One region of the Pseudomonas sp. KB-10 genome, then DNA from elsewhere that is predicted to be linked to it. Evidence: predicted binding sites of a transcription regulator. Region 1 holds the regulator's gene; the other holds the start of a gene.
What was found. The regulator sigma-54, encoded in region 1, starts transcription at its own class of promoters, with help from an activator protein. The targets are predictions, from matches to a motif close to ANTGGCATNNANNTTGCTNT.
Positions count from the first base shown of each region.

Region 2: a site for sigma-54 is predicted at 2,988-3,007, ahead of glnK (P-II family nitrogen regulator). Genes of this name have one in related genera too.

Region 1 is NZ_QYYB01000004.1:160,421-165,628, forward strand. Features, by position in the region: gene ptsN (PTS IIA-like nitrogen regulatory protein PtsN) at 1-287, opposite strand, end outside; gene hpf (ribosome hibernation-promoting factor, HPF/YfiA family) at 300-608, opposite strand; gene DXK50_RS12460 (RNA polymerase factor sigma-54) at 707-2,200, opposite strand; gene lptB (LPS export ABC transporter ATP-binding protein) at 2,336-3,061, opposite strand; gene lptA (lipopolysaccharide transport periplasmic protein LptA) at 3,061-3,600, opposite strand; gene lptC (LPS export ABC transporter periplasmic protein LptC) at 3,587-4,153, opposite strand; gene DXK50_RS12480 (KdsC family phosphatase) at 4,162-4,683, opposite strand; gene DXK50_RS12485 (KpsF/GutQ family sugar-phosphate isomerase) at 4,683-5,208, opposite strand, start outside.
Region 2 is NZ_QYYB01000001.1:609,098-614,305, forward strand. Features, by position in the region: gene sutA (transcriptional regulator SutA) at 1-264, opposite strand, end outside; gene DXK50_RS02755 (secondary thiamine-phosphate synthase enzyme YjbQ) at 342-767, opposite strand; gene DXK50_RS02760 (ammonium transporter) at 867-2,120, opposite strand; gene glnK (P-II family nitrogen regulator) at 2,455-2,793, opposite strand; gene DXK50_RS02770 (accessory factor UbiK family protein) at 3,201-3,458, shown strand; gene DXK50_RS02775 (YifB family Mg chelatase-like AAA ATPase) at 3,711-5,204, shown strand.

The sequences.
Region 1 (5,208 bases):
GCGCCGTCGATGGCGTCGAAGTCGACGGCGGTATCGAGGTGCAAAACAGCGCTGATCGGTGCACTGCAGCCGGCCAGACGGCAGTGGGGTATGGCGATGCCGTTGCCGAAACCGGTGGAACCGAGCTTCTCGCGGGCGATAAGGCTTTCGAATATGTCCTGGGCATCCAGGTCAGGCAGGTCGCGGGCGACCAGATTGGCGATCTGTTCGAGCACGCGTTTCTTACTGCCGCCCGGCACGTTCACCAGTGAACGGCCGGGGGTCAGGATGTTTTCAAGTCGGATCATGGATGGGGAATGTTAGCGGGCCGTGGCGCCTTGCAGACGCTCGAGCTGCTTTTCCTTGTGCTTGATGAGTTGACGGTCGAGTTTATCGGCCAACAGGTCGATGGCTGCGTACATGTCCTGGTGTTCTGCGTTGGCGACGACTTCGCCGCCGGCAACATGCAGGGTGGCTTCGATCTTCTGCTTGAGTTTCTCGACCTCCATGGTCACCTGAACGTTGGTGATCTTGTCGAAGTGGCGTTCCAGTCGGCCCAGTTTCTCGCCGATGTAGTCACGCAGGGCGTCGGTCACATCCAGCTGATGTCCACTGATGTTGACTTGCATACCGCTTTCTCCTTGTTGCCTTGTGTAAGCGGCGGGTCCGATTCGACCCGCCTCCGGAACACTTTGGCCTGAAGACCTTGGCCTTCAGTCGATCTGACCTACATCAGTCGCTTGCGCTCACTGGAGGGCGCTATACCGAGGGACTCGCGATACTTGGCGACCGTCCGACGGGCGACTTGGATGCCTTGTGCCTCCAGTAAACCAGCGATCTTGCTGTCACTCAACGGCTTTTTCGCGTTTTCTGCGGCAACCAGTTTTTTGATGATCGCGCGGATCGCCGTGGATGAACATTCGCCGCCTTCGGAGGTGCTGACGTGGCTGGAGAAGAAGTATTTCAGCTCGTAAATACCACGCGGGGTGTGCATGAATTTCTGCGTGGTAACGCGTGAAATGGTCGACTCGTGCATGCCTACCGCTTCGGCGATGTCGTGCAGCACCAGAGGCTTCATCGCCTCGTCACCGTAATCGAGAAAACCGCGTTGGTGCTCGACGATCTGCGTGGCCACCTTCATCAGCGTCTCGTTGCGGCTCTGCAGGCTCTTGATGAACCAGCGCGCCTCCTGCAGCTGATTGCGCATGAAGGTGTTGTCGGCGCTGGAGTCGGCGCGTTTGACGAAGCCTGCGTACTGTGGGTTGACGCGCAGGCGCGGCATGGCTTCCTGGTTCAGCTCCACCAGCCAGCGGTCGTTGTGCTTGCGCACGATCACGTCGGGTACGACATACTCCGGCTCGCTGGATTCGATCTGCGAACCCGGGCGCGGATTCAGGCGCTGGATCAGGTCGATGACCTGACGCAGTTCGTCTTCCTTGAGTTTGGTACGGCGCATCAGTTGGGCGTAGTCGCGGCTGCCGAGCAACTCGAGATAATCGCTGACGACGCGCTGGGTTTCGTTCAGCCAGGGCGTATTGGCAGGCAGCTGGCGCAGTTGCAGCAGCAGGCATTCGCGCAGGTCGCGTGCACCGATACCGGCCGGTTCGAACTGCTGGATGCGGTGCAGGACGACTTCCACTTCGTCCAGTTCGACATCCAGCTCGGGGTCGAAGGACTCGGTCACTTCCTCGAGGGTTTCCTCGAGATAGCCGTCGTTGTTGATGCAGTCGATCAGGGTGGCCGCGATCAGCCGGTCCTTGTCCGACATGGGGGCCAGATTCAGTTGCCAGAGCAGGTGACTGTGCAGGCTCTCGCCGCTGGAGGTGCGGGTGGTGAAGTCCCACTCGTCGTCATCGTTGCTGGGCAGGCTGCTGGCACTGGTCTGGTAGATATCTTCCCAGGCGGTATCGACTGGCAGCTCGTTGGGGATGCGTTCGCCCCATTCGCCGTCTTCCAGGTTGTCCACGGTGGGCGTGCTTTCCTGGTAGCTCTCTTCCTTGCTCGGGGCAGGGGTGGCGCTTTCGGCACCGTCGGCCATCGGATCGCTGTTGTCGAAGTCGTCGCCATCTTCCTGGCGCTCGAGCATGGGGTTGGATTCCAGTGCCTCCTGAATTTCCTGTTGCAGGTCCAGGGTCGACAGTTGGAGGAGGCGGATAGCCTGTTGCAGCTGCGGGGTCATCGTCAGCTGCTGGCCCATCTTGAGGACTAGCGATGGTTTCATTGCAGACCTTAATTTACTGGCGAGTTACGCCTTCCACATCAGGGCGCCGGAGCGCCGCCAGGAAGCAAATTATATGCCTGAATTTCTCGTTCTTGCCTAGAGGGTGCAATATTTCTGTAGCGAAACGTCGCCGACCTAAAGGCGGAATTCGTGGCCCAGATAGACTTCTTTCACTGTCTGGTTGGCGAGGATGGTCTCGGCGTCGCCTTCGGCGATCAACTGCCCGTCGTTGACGATGTAGGCGGTTTCGCAGATATCCAGAGTCTCGCGCACGTTGTGATCGGTGATCAGAATGCCGATACCCTTGGTCTTGAGGTGGTGGATGATCTGTTTGATGTCGCCCACCGAGATCGGGTCGACACCGGCGAAGGGTTCGTCGAGCAGGATGAACTTGGGATTGGTCGCCAGGGCGCGGGCGATCTCCACGCGGCGGCGCTCACCACCGGACAGGCTCATGCCCAGGCTGTCGGCGATATGGTGGATATGGAACTCCTGCAGCAGGCTGTCCAGTTCCGCCTTGCGCCCGGCGCGGTCCAGGTCCTTGCGCGTTTCCAGAATGGCCATGATGTTGTCCGCCACCGACAGCTTGCGGAAGATCGAGGCTTCCTGCGGCAGGTAGCCGATGCCGGCGCGCGCGCGCCCGTGCATGGGCTGATGGCTGACGTCCAGGTCGTCGATCAGCACGCGGCCCTGATCGGCGCGTACCAGGCCAACGATCATATAGAAGCAGGTGGTCTTGCCGGCGCCATTGGGGCCGAGCAGGCCGACGATCTGACCGCTTTCGATGCTCAGGCTGACGTCACGCACGACCTGGCGGCTCTTGTAGCTTTTCGCCAGGTGTTGGGCTTTGAGAATGGCCATTACTGCTGCTGATCCGCGGGTTTGTTCTTCGGTTGGATGACCATGTCGATGCGTGGACGCGGCGTGCTGACGTTGCCGCCCGTGGCGCGACCTGCATTGACGATCTGGCGGCGGGTGTCGTACACGATCTTCTCGCCTTCGAATGTATTACCTTCCTGAATCACCTTGGCCTGATCGATCAGTACGATGCGCTCGTTGCTGGCGAAGTACTGGATGGTCTTGCCGTAGGCCTTGACGATCTCCTTGTCCTCGGCCGGCTTCTGCTCGTAGTAGGCCAGATTGCCTACCGAGGTGAAGACATCGATATCGCCGCTGGCGGTCTGCGTGATGGTCACGGTGTCGCCGGTGATCTTCAGGGTGCCCTGGGTGATGATCACATCGCCGCGGTAGACGGCTACGCCTTGCTTGTCATCCAGCTCGGCACTGTCGGCCTGGATGCGGATCGGCTGGTCGCGGTCCGATGGCAGTGCCCAGGCAGCCGCGCTTCCCAATGCGGCGCCGAGGCTGATAATCAGGGGGAGGGTATTAACGAACCTCATGCTGGCCTCTTACGTTGGACTGCAGGAGCATCCTGCCGTCATTCAAGTACGCTTTCATTCCTTGTGCCGTGGTCACCCCGTTGGCCGCGACGATTCTAACGGCTTGCTCGGTCTGCGCATATTCCTTGTCGGGAATAACGGTCATGCGGCTACTGGTGATGATGGTTGGACGATTCTTGGCATCGGTGCGGGCGATACGCACGTCGTCGATCAGTTCCACCTCGACGCCGCCGGGAGAGACCTCGGCGCGCTGGCTGGTCACCTTCCACGGCAGTTCGGTGCCGCGATAGAGGTCGAGCTTGGGTGTGTCGATCAGGGTGATGTCGGTGCTCTTGACGTGTTCGAGCTTGTCCGCGGTCATGCGGTAGTGCAGTTTGCCGTCGTCCTGGAACTGTACGGTACGCGCGCCGAGGACATAGAAGTCGACGACGTTGTCGTCGCCACCCTGTTGGGTCACGCGGGTGCTGTCCGGTGCGAGGTTCCAGTAGCCCAGAGCGGCCACCACGACTGCAATCAGGGCAAAGATCAGAGTATTTAAAAGTTTACGCGGCATGCTGTTCTCTACAGGTAGGCGGCCTGGGCCGCGTCCAGTGTGCCCTGGGCACGCATGATCAGTTCGCAGAATTCCCGCGCAGCACCGTCGCCGCCGCGCGCCTGGGTTACGCCATGGGCGTGCTGGCGCACGAAACTGTCGGCGCTGGCCACGGCCATGCCCAATCCGACCCGGCGGATAACCGGAAGATCCGGCAGGTCGTCGCCCAGATAGGCAACCTGTTCATAGCTTAGGCCGAGTTCGGCGAGCAGGCCGTCGAGCACCACGAGTTTGTCCTCACGGCCCTGGAACAGGTGCTGGATACCGAGGTTGTTGGCGCGGCGCTCGACCACCGGGGTCTTGCGTCCGCTGATGATGGCGGTTTGCACGCCCGAGTTGATCAGCATCTTGATGCCGTGGCCGTCGAGCGTGTTGAAGGTCTTGAACTCGCTGCCGTCTTCGAGGAAGTACAGGCGGCCGTCGGTGAGCACTCCGTCGACGTCGAAGATCGCCAGTTTGACGGCGCGGGCGCGTTGCAGCAGGTCGTTCATCACATCACTCCAGCGCGCAGCAGATCATGCATGTTGAGGGCGCCGACCGGGTTGTCCTGGTCGTCGACCACCACCAGCGCGTTGATCTTGTGGTCTTCCATGATTTTCAGCGCTTCGGCGGCGAGCATCTCGGCGCGGGCAGTCTTGCCGTGCGGGGTCATGACTTCGTCGATCGATGCCTGGCGCACGTCGATGCCCTTGTCCAGTGTGCGGCGCAGGTCGCCGTCGGTGAAGATGCCGGCCAGGCGGCCGTCTTCTTCGAGCACCACGGTCATGCCCAGACCCTTCTGGGTCATTTCCAGCAGCGCATCGCGCAGGCTGGTGCCGCGATTCACCCGTGGCAGGGCGTCGCCTGCGTGCATGACGTTTTCCACCTTGAGCAGCAGCCGACGGCCGAGCGCGCCGCCCGGATGGGAAAAGGCAAAGTCTTCGGCGGTGAAACCACGCGCTTCCAGCAGGGCAATGGCCAGGGCATCGCCCAGCACCAGGCTGGCGGTGGTCGAAGAGGTCGGTGCCAGGTTCAGC
Region 2 (5,208 bases), on a different contig from region 1:
GGGCTCCACCTCCTGCACCTTGCCGCCACGGGCGAGAAACTCTTCCATGGCACGAGCCAGGGCGTCGCGTTCCTTTTGCTTGGCTTCGATGCTGGGCATTTCGTCGACTTCAACGGCTTTGGCCTTGCTCTTCTTGCCGCTGGCTACGGCTTCGCCATCACCCTCGTCGTCGCCACTGTCGCCGTCATCGGCGGCAGCCAGCTCCTCGCCATCGTCCTCGTCAGCCCCTTCCAGATCATCTTGTTCCAGGTCTTCGTCGCTCATGTTCAACCTCATGACTTGCGAAAAGCAGGTTAGTTATAGCCCAGCCGCGCAATCTGCACTGCACGGCCGGAAAAAATTCAAATAGCCTCCCCGAACAGGGTCGCCAACACTCGCCGGCTACCGCCATGATCGCGGTGCTCGCCGAGGTAGATACCCTGCCAGGTGCCCAACGCCAAGCGTCCATCCTGTATCGGCAGCTGCAACTGAAAACCCAGCAAACTGCCCTTGAAGTGCGCCGGCAAATCATCCGGCCCTTCGTAATCGTGTTCGTAACCCGCCTCACCCTGTGGCACCAGACGGTTGAAAAAGCGCTCGAAATCGCGGCGCACCGCGGGGTCGGCGTTCTCGTTCACCGTTAGCGATGCCGAGGTGTGCTGCAGCCACAGATGCAACAGACCCACACGGATCTGCGCCAGTTCCGGCAATTTCTCCAGCACCTCTTCGGTCACCAGATGAAAGCCACGTTCACGCGGACGCAGGCTGATGATGCGTTGCTGCCACATGCCGTTTTCTCACTCTCGAAGGCTCCAGCGCGCGCATTCTAGCGTGCTGTCAGAAAAAACAAAGGGCGCCAAAAGGCGCCCTTGTCATTCCGGCGAAGCTTACTTCTTGCCGGTGAACTCCGGGTAGGCTTCCATGCCGCACTCGGCGATATCCACACCCTCGTATTCCTCTTCCTCGCTGACGCGCAGGCCGATCACCGCCTTGATGATTCCCCAAACGATCAGACTGGCGATGAACACCCAGGCGAAGATGCAGGCGATACCCAGCAACTGGGCACCCAGCGAGGCGTCGCCATTGGTCAGGCATACGGCCAGCAGCCCCCAGATGCCGGCCACGCCGTGCACGGAGATGGCACCGACCGGATCGTCGATCTTGATCTTGTCCAGACCAAGGATGGAGAACACCACCAGCACACCGCCTACGCCGCCGATCAGGGTGGCCTGCAGCGCACTCGGAGTCAGCGGTTCGGCGGTGATGGCAACCAGACCGGCCAGCGCGCCGTTGAGCGCCATGGTCAGGTCAGCCTTGCCGAACAGGATACGCGCGGTAATCAGCGCGACGATCAGGCCACCGGCAGCGGCCATGTTGGTGTTGACGAAGACCTGAGCGACAGCATTGGCATCCTCGATGGTACTCATCTTCAATTGCGAGCCACCGTTGAAGCCGAACCAGCCCATCCACAGGATGAAGGTACCGAGCGTTGCCAGCGGCAGGTTGGCACCGGGAATGGCGTTGACCTGGCCGTTGGCGCCGTACTTGCCCTTGCGTGCGCCCAGCAGCAGGACACCGGCCAGAGCTGCGGCGGCACCGGCCATGTGCACCACGCCGGAGCCGGCGAAGTCGAGGAAACCCGCTTCGTTGAGGAAGCCCGAACCCCACTTCCAGAAGCCCTGGATCGGGTAGATGAAACCGGTCATGACTACGGCGAAAGCGAGGAAGGCCCACAGCTTCATGCGCTCGGCCACCGCACCGGAAACGACCGACATGCAGGTCGCAGCGAAGACGATCTGAAAGAAGAAGTCCGAGCGGGCCGAGTAGTAGGGCGCATCGTCGCCACCGGCCAGAACGGCCTCGGCAGTGTTCTCATCACCGATGAGGAAGCCCAGGCTCGGCAGGATGCCGCCCTCAGGGCTGGAGTACATGATGTGGTAACCGATCACCAGGTACATGACGCTGGCGATGGCATACAGGGCGATGTTCTTGGTGAGGATCTCGGTGGTGTTCTTGGCGCGCACCAGGCCGGATTCGAGCATGGCAAAGCCCGCCGCCATCCACATCACCAGGGCACCACAGATCAGAAAGTAGAAGGTATCGAAGCCGTACTGCAATGCAGTCAATGCTGTGTTATCCATTTTTCACCTCTTGCCGGCGCTTTCGTTGTGCGCTGTTCGGTTGAAACGTCCAGGTTGGCGCCGGACGCGTTCCGCATGCTTTACAGGTCGTTGCCACGCTCGTTCTGGATCAGCGGAACCCCTGCGCCGTGAGGCGACCAGGCATTCCCATCACTAGGCCGAGCGCAGGACCTGAAGAGGGTCTGGCACAGCAGAGCGGCGAAGGTCTCGCCAGCTCCGGCATTCGCCCTCGAAAACAGCACCTGGCCAGAATTCGAGGACAAAAGGGCTCCTAGCCCTGCGAAAGTTCGCAGAGTCATGGGTTTACTCCTGGGGCGTGGGGTTCGGAGGCTGGTTAGATCGCGTCGGTATCGGTTTCGCCGGTACGGATACGAATCGCCTGTTCCAGGTTGACTACGAAAATCTTGCCGTCGCCGATCTTGCCGGTGTTGGCAGCCTTGGTGATGGCCTCGATCACGCGGTCCAGCTGATCGTCAGCAATGGCCACGTCGATCTTCACCTTGGGCAGGAAGTCGACCACGTACTCAGCACCGCGATACAGCTCGGTATGGCCTTTCTGGCGGCCGAAGCCCTTGACCTCGGTGACGGTAATGCCCTGCACGCCGATCTCCGACAGCGACTCGCGCACGTCGTCCAGCTTGAACGGCTTGATGATGGCAGTGACTAGCTTCATGAAACTTTCTCCCGTGTAAGGTGGACTTGCCCCAGGAATTACGAACCCGGCTCAAGTCTAAGCGCAGTGTCTGGCTTTTGTAATGCACCGACCGTTCCAGCCTGGCCTGGCCGATACCCACCAACCGCTCCCGGCGAAACACTCCGCTTCGCCTGCCACACCGGTACTGCATCGGTGCATGCGTCGCAGGGGTCTAAGCAGAAAGCTTGCCAGCTCCTTTAAATGCGCCATCTTTCAGGCTTTTACCGGTGCACAGGGTCAGCGCCTGCCATTCAGGGTGAATCCTCCGCACAATATTGGTGCAACGGCGCATTGCCGGGTGCTCATAAATCGTGCAGCCAACCCCCCGAACGTCCCGACTGCAGTCGCGTGCTACACTGCCGACCATCTGTTTAGGGAACCTCACCATGCTGCCGCCGAAAGCCCTGCTCGACACCCTCAGTAGCCACGCCTCGCGCCTGTTCAGCGGCGATAGCCCGTTGCCGCGCGCAGAACTGGAAGCCCAGTTCAAAGCCCTGCTGCAAAGTGGTTTCAGCAAGCTGGAGCTGGTCAGCCGAGAAGAGTTCGACAGCCAGATGGTGGTACTGGCCCGTACCCGCGCCCGCCTCGAAGCGCTGGAAGCCAAGGTCGCCGAGCTGGAAGCCAAGCTCACTGCCGCAGACTAAGGCTATGTTGTAGGAGCGGCTTCAGCCGCGAACAGGCTTCGCGGCTGAAGCCGCTCCTACAGCAGGCCGTTGAAAAACGTAGGCGAGGCCGGCAAGACAATACCGATGGCGGCCCCGCAAAAACGGCCGAAAAAGCGCAGTTTACGTGCTGTAAATGAGCATTTTGAGGCCGTTTTTAACGCAGTATTGCCAACGCAGGTAGTTTTTCAACAGCCTGATAGGCACTGCACCCCACCTGATCAAGGAGCGATCATGTCCCTGGCCATCGTCCACAGCCGCGCCCAGGTCGGCGTCGAAGCACCGGCCGTCACCGTCGAAGCGCACCTGGCCAACGGCCTGCCCTCTCTTGCGCTGGTAGGCCTGCCGGAGACCGCGGTCAAGGAAAGCAAGGACCGCGTGCGCAGCGCCATCCTCAATGCCGCGTTCGAGTTTCCGAGCAAGCGCATCACCCTGAATCTGGCGCCGGCAGACCTGCCGAAGGACGGCGGCCGCTTCGATCTCGCCATCGCTCTGGGCATTCTCGCTGCCAGCGGCCAGGTACCGGCTGAGTCGCTCGACGAATACGAATGCCTGGGCGAGCTGGCGCTATCGGGCGCAGTGCGTCCGGTACAGGGCGTATTGCCGGCCGCCTTGGCAGCGCGCCAAGCCGGGCGCACCCTGTTGGTGCCTCAGGCCAATGCCGAGGAAGCCAGCCTCGCTTCCGGACTGAAGGTCATCGCCGTGGAGCATCTACTGCAGATCGCCGCACACCTCAACGGCAGCGCACCACTCGAGCCCTATGCCGCACAGGGATTGCTCAGACAGAGCCTGCCCTATCCGGATCTGGCCGAAGTCCAGGGCCAGCTGGCGGCCAAACGTGCGCTGCTGGTGGCTGCCGCCGGCTCGCACAATTTGCTGCTCAGTGGTCCGCCCGGTACCGGCAAGACGCTGCTGGCCAGCCGCCTGCCCGGCCTGCTGCCACCGCTGGACGAGAGCGAGGCGCTGCAGGTGGCCGCGATCCATTCGGTGGCCAGCCATACGCCGCTGCAGCACTGGCCGCAGAGGCCCTTTCGGACTCCGCACCATAGCGCCTCCGGGCCGGCGCTGGTTGGCGGCGGCAGCCGCCCGCAGCCTGGCGAAATCACGCTGGCGCATCAGGGCGTGCTGTTCCTGGACGAACTGCCGGAGTTCGACAGAAAGGTGCTGGAGGTGCTGCGCGAACCGCTGGAGAGTGGCCATATCGTCATTGCCCGGGCGCGCGACAAGGTGCGCTTTCCGGCACGCTTCCAGCTGGTCGCGGCGATGAATCCCTGCCCATGCGGTTATCTCGGCGACCCGAGCAACCGCTGCCGCTGCACCCCGGAGCAAATCCAGCGCTACCGCGCCAAGCTGTCCGGACCGCTGCTCGATCGCATCGACCTGCACCTGACGGTCGCCCGCGAAAGCACCGCTCTGGACGTGCCGCTACAAGAAGGTGAAAGCACCGCTCAGGCGGCGGCCAAGGTAGCGGCTGCCCGCCAGCGGCAACTGCACCGCCAGGGCGTGGCCAACGCCTTTCTCGACCTGCCTGGCTTGCGCCGGCATTGCGCCTTGAGCAGCGCTGATCGCCAATGGCTGGAAAACGCCTGCGAACGCCTCGGCCTGTCTCTGCGCGCCGCCCATCGTGTGCTCAAGGTGGCACGGACCTTAGCCGACCTGCAAGACGAGCAGCAGATCGCCAGAGCGCATCTGGCCGAGGCATTGCAGTATCGGCCAGCGATGGGGTGAAAGT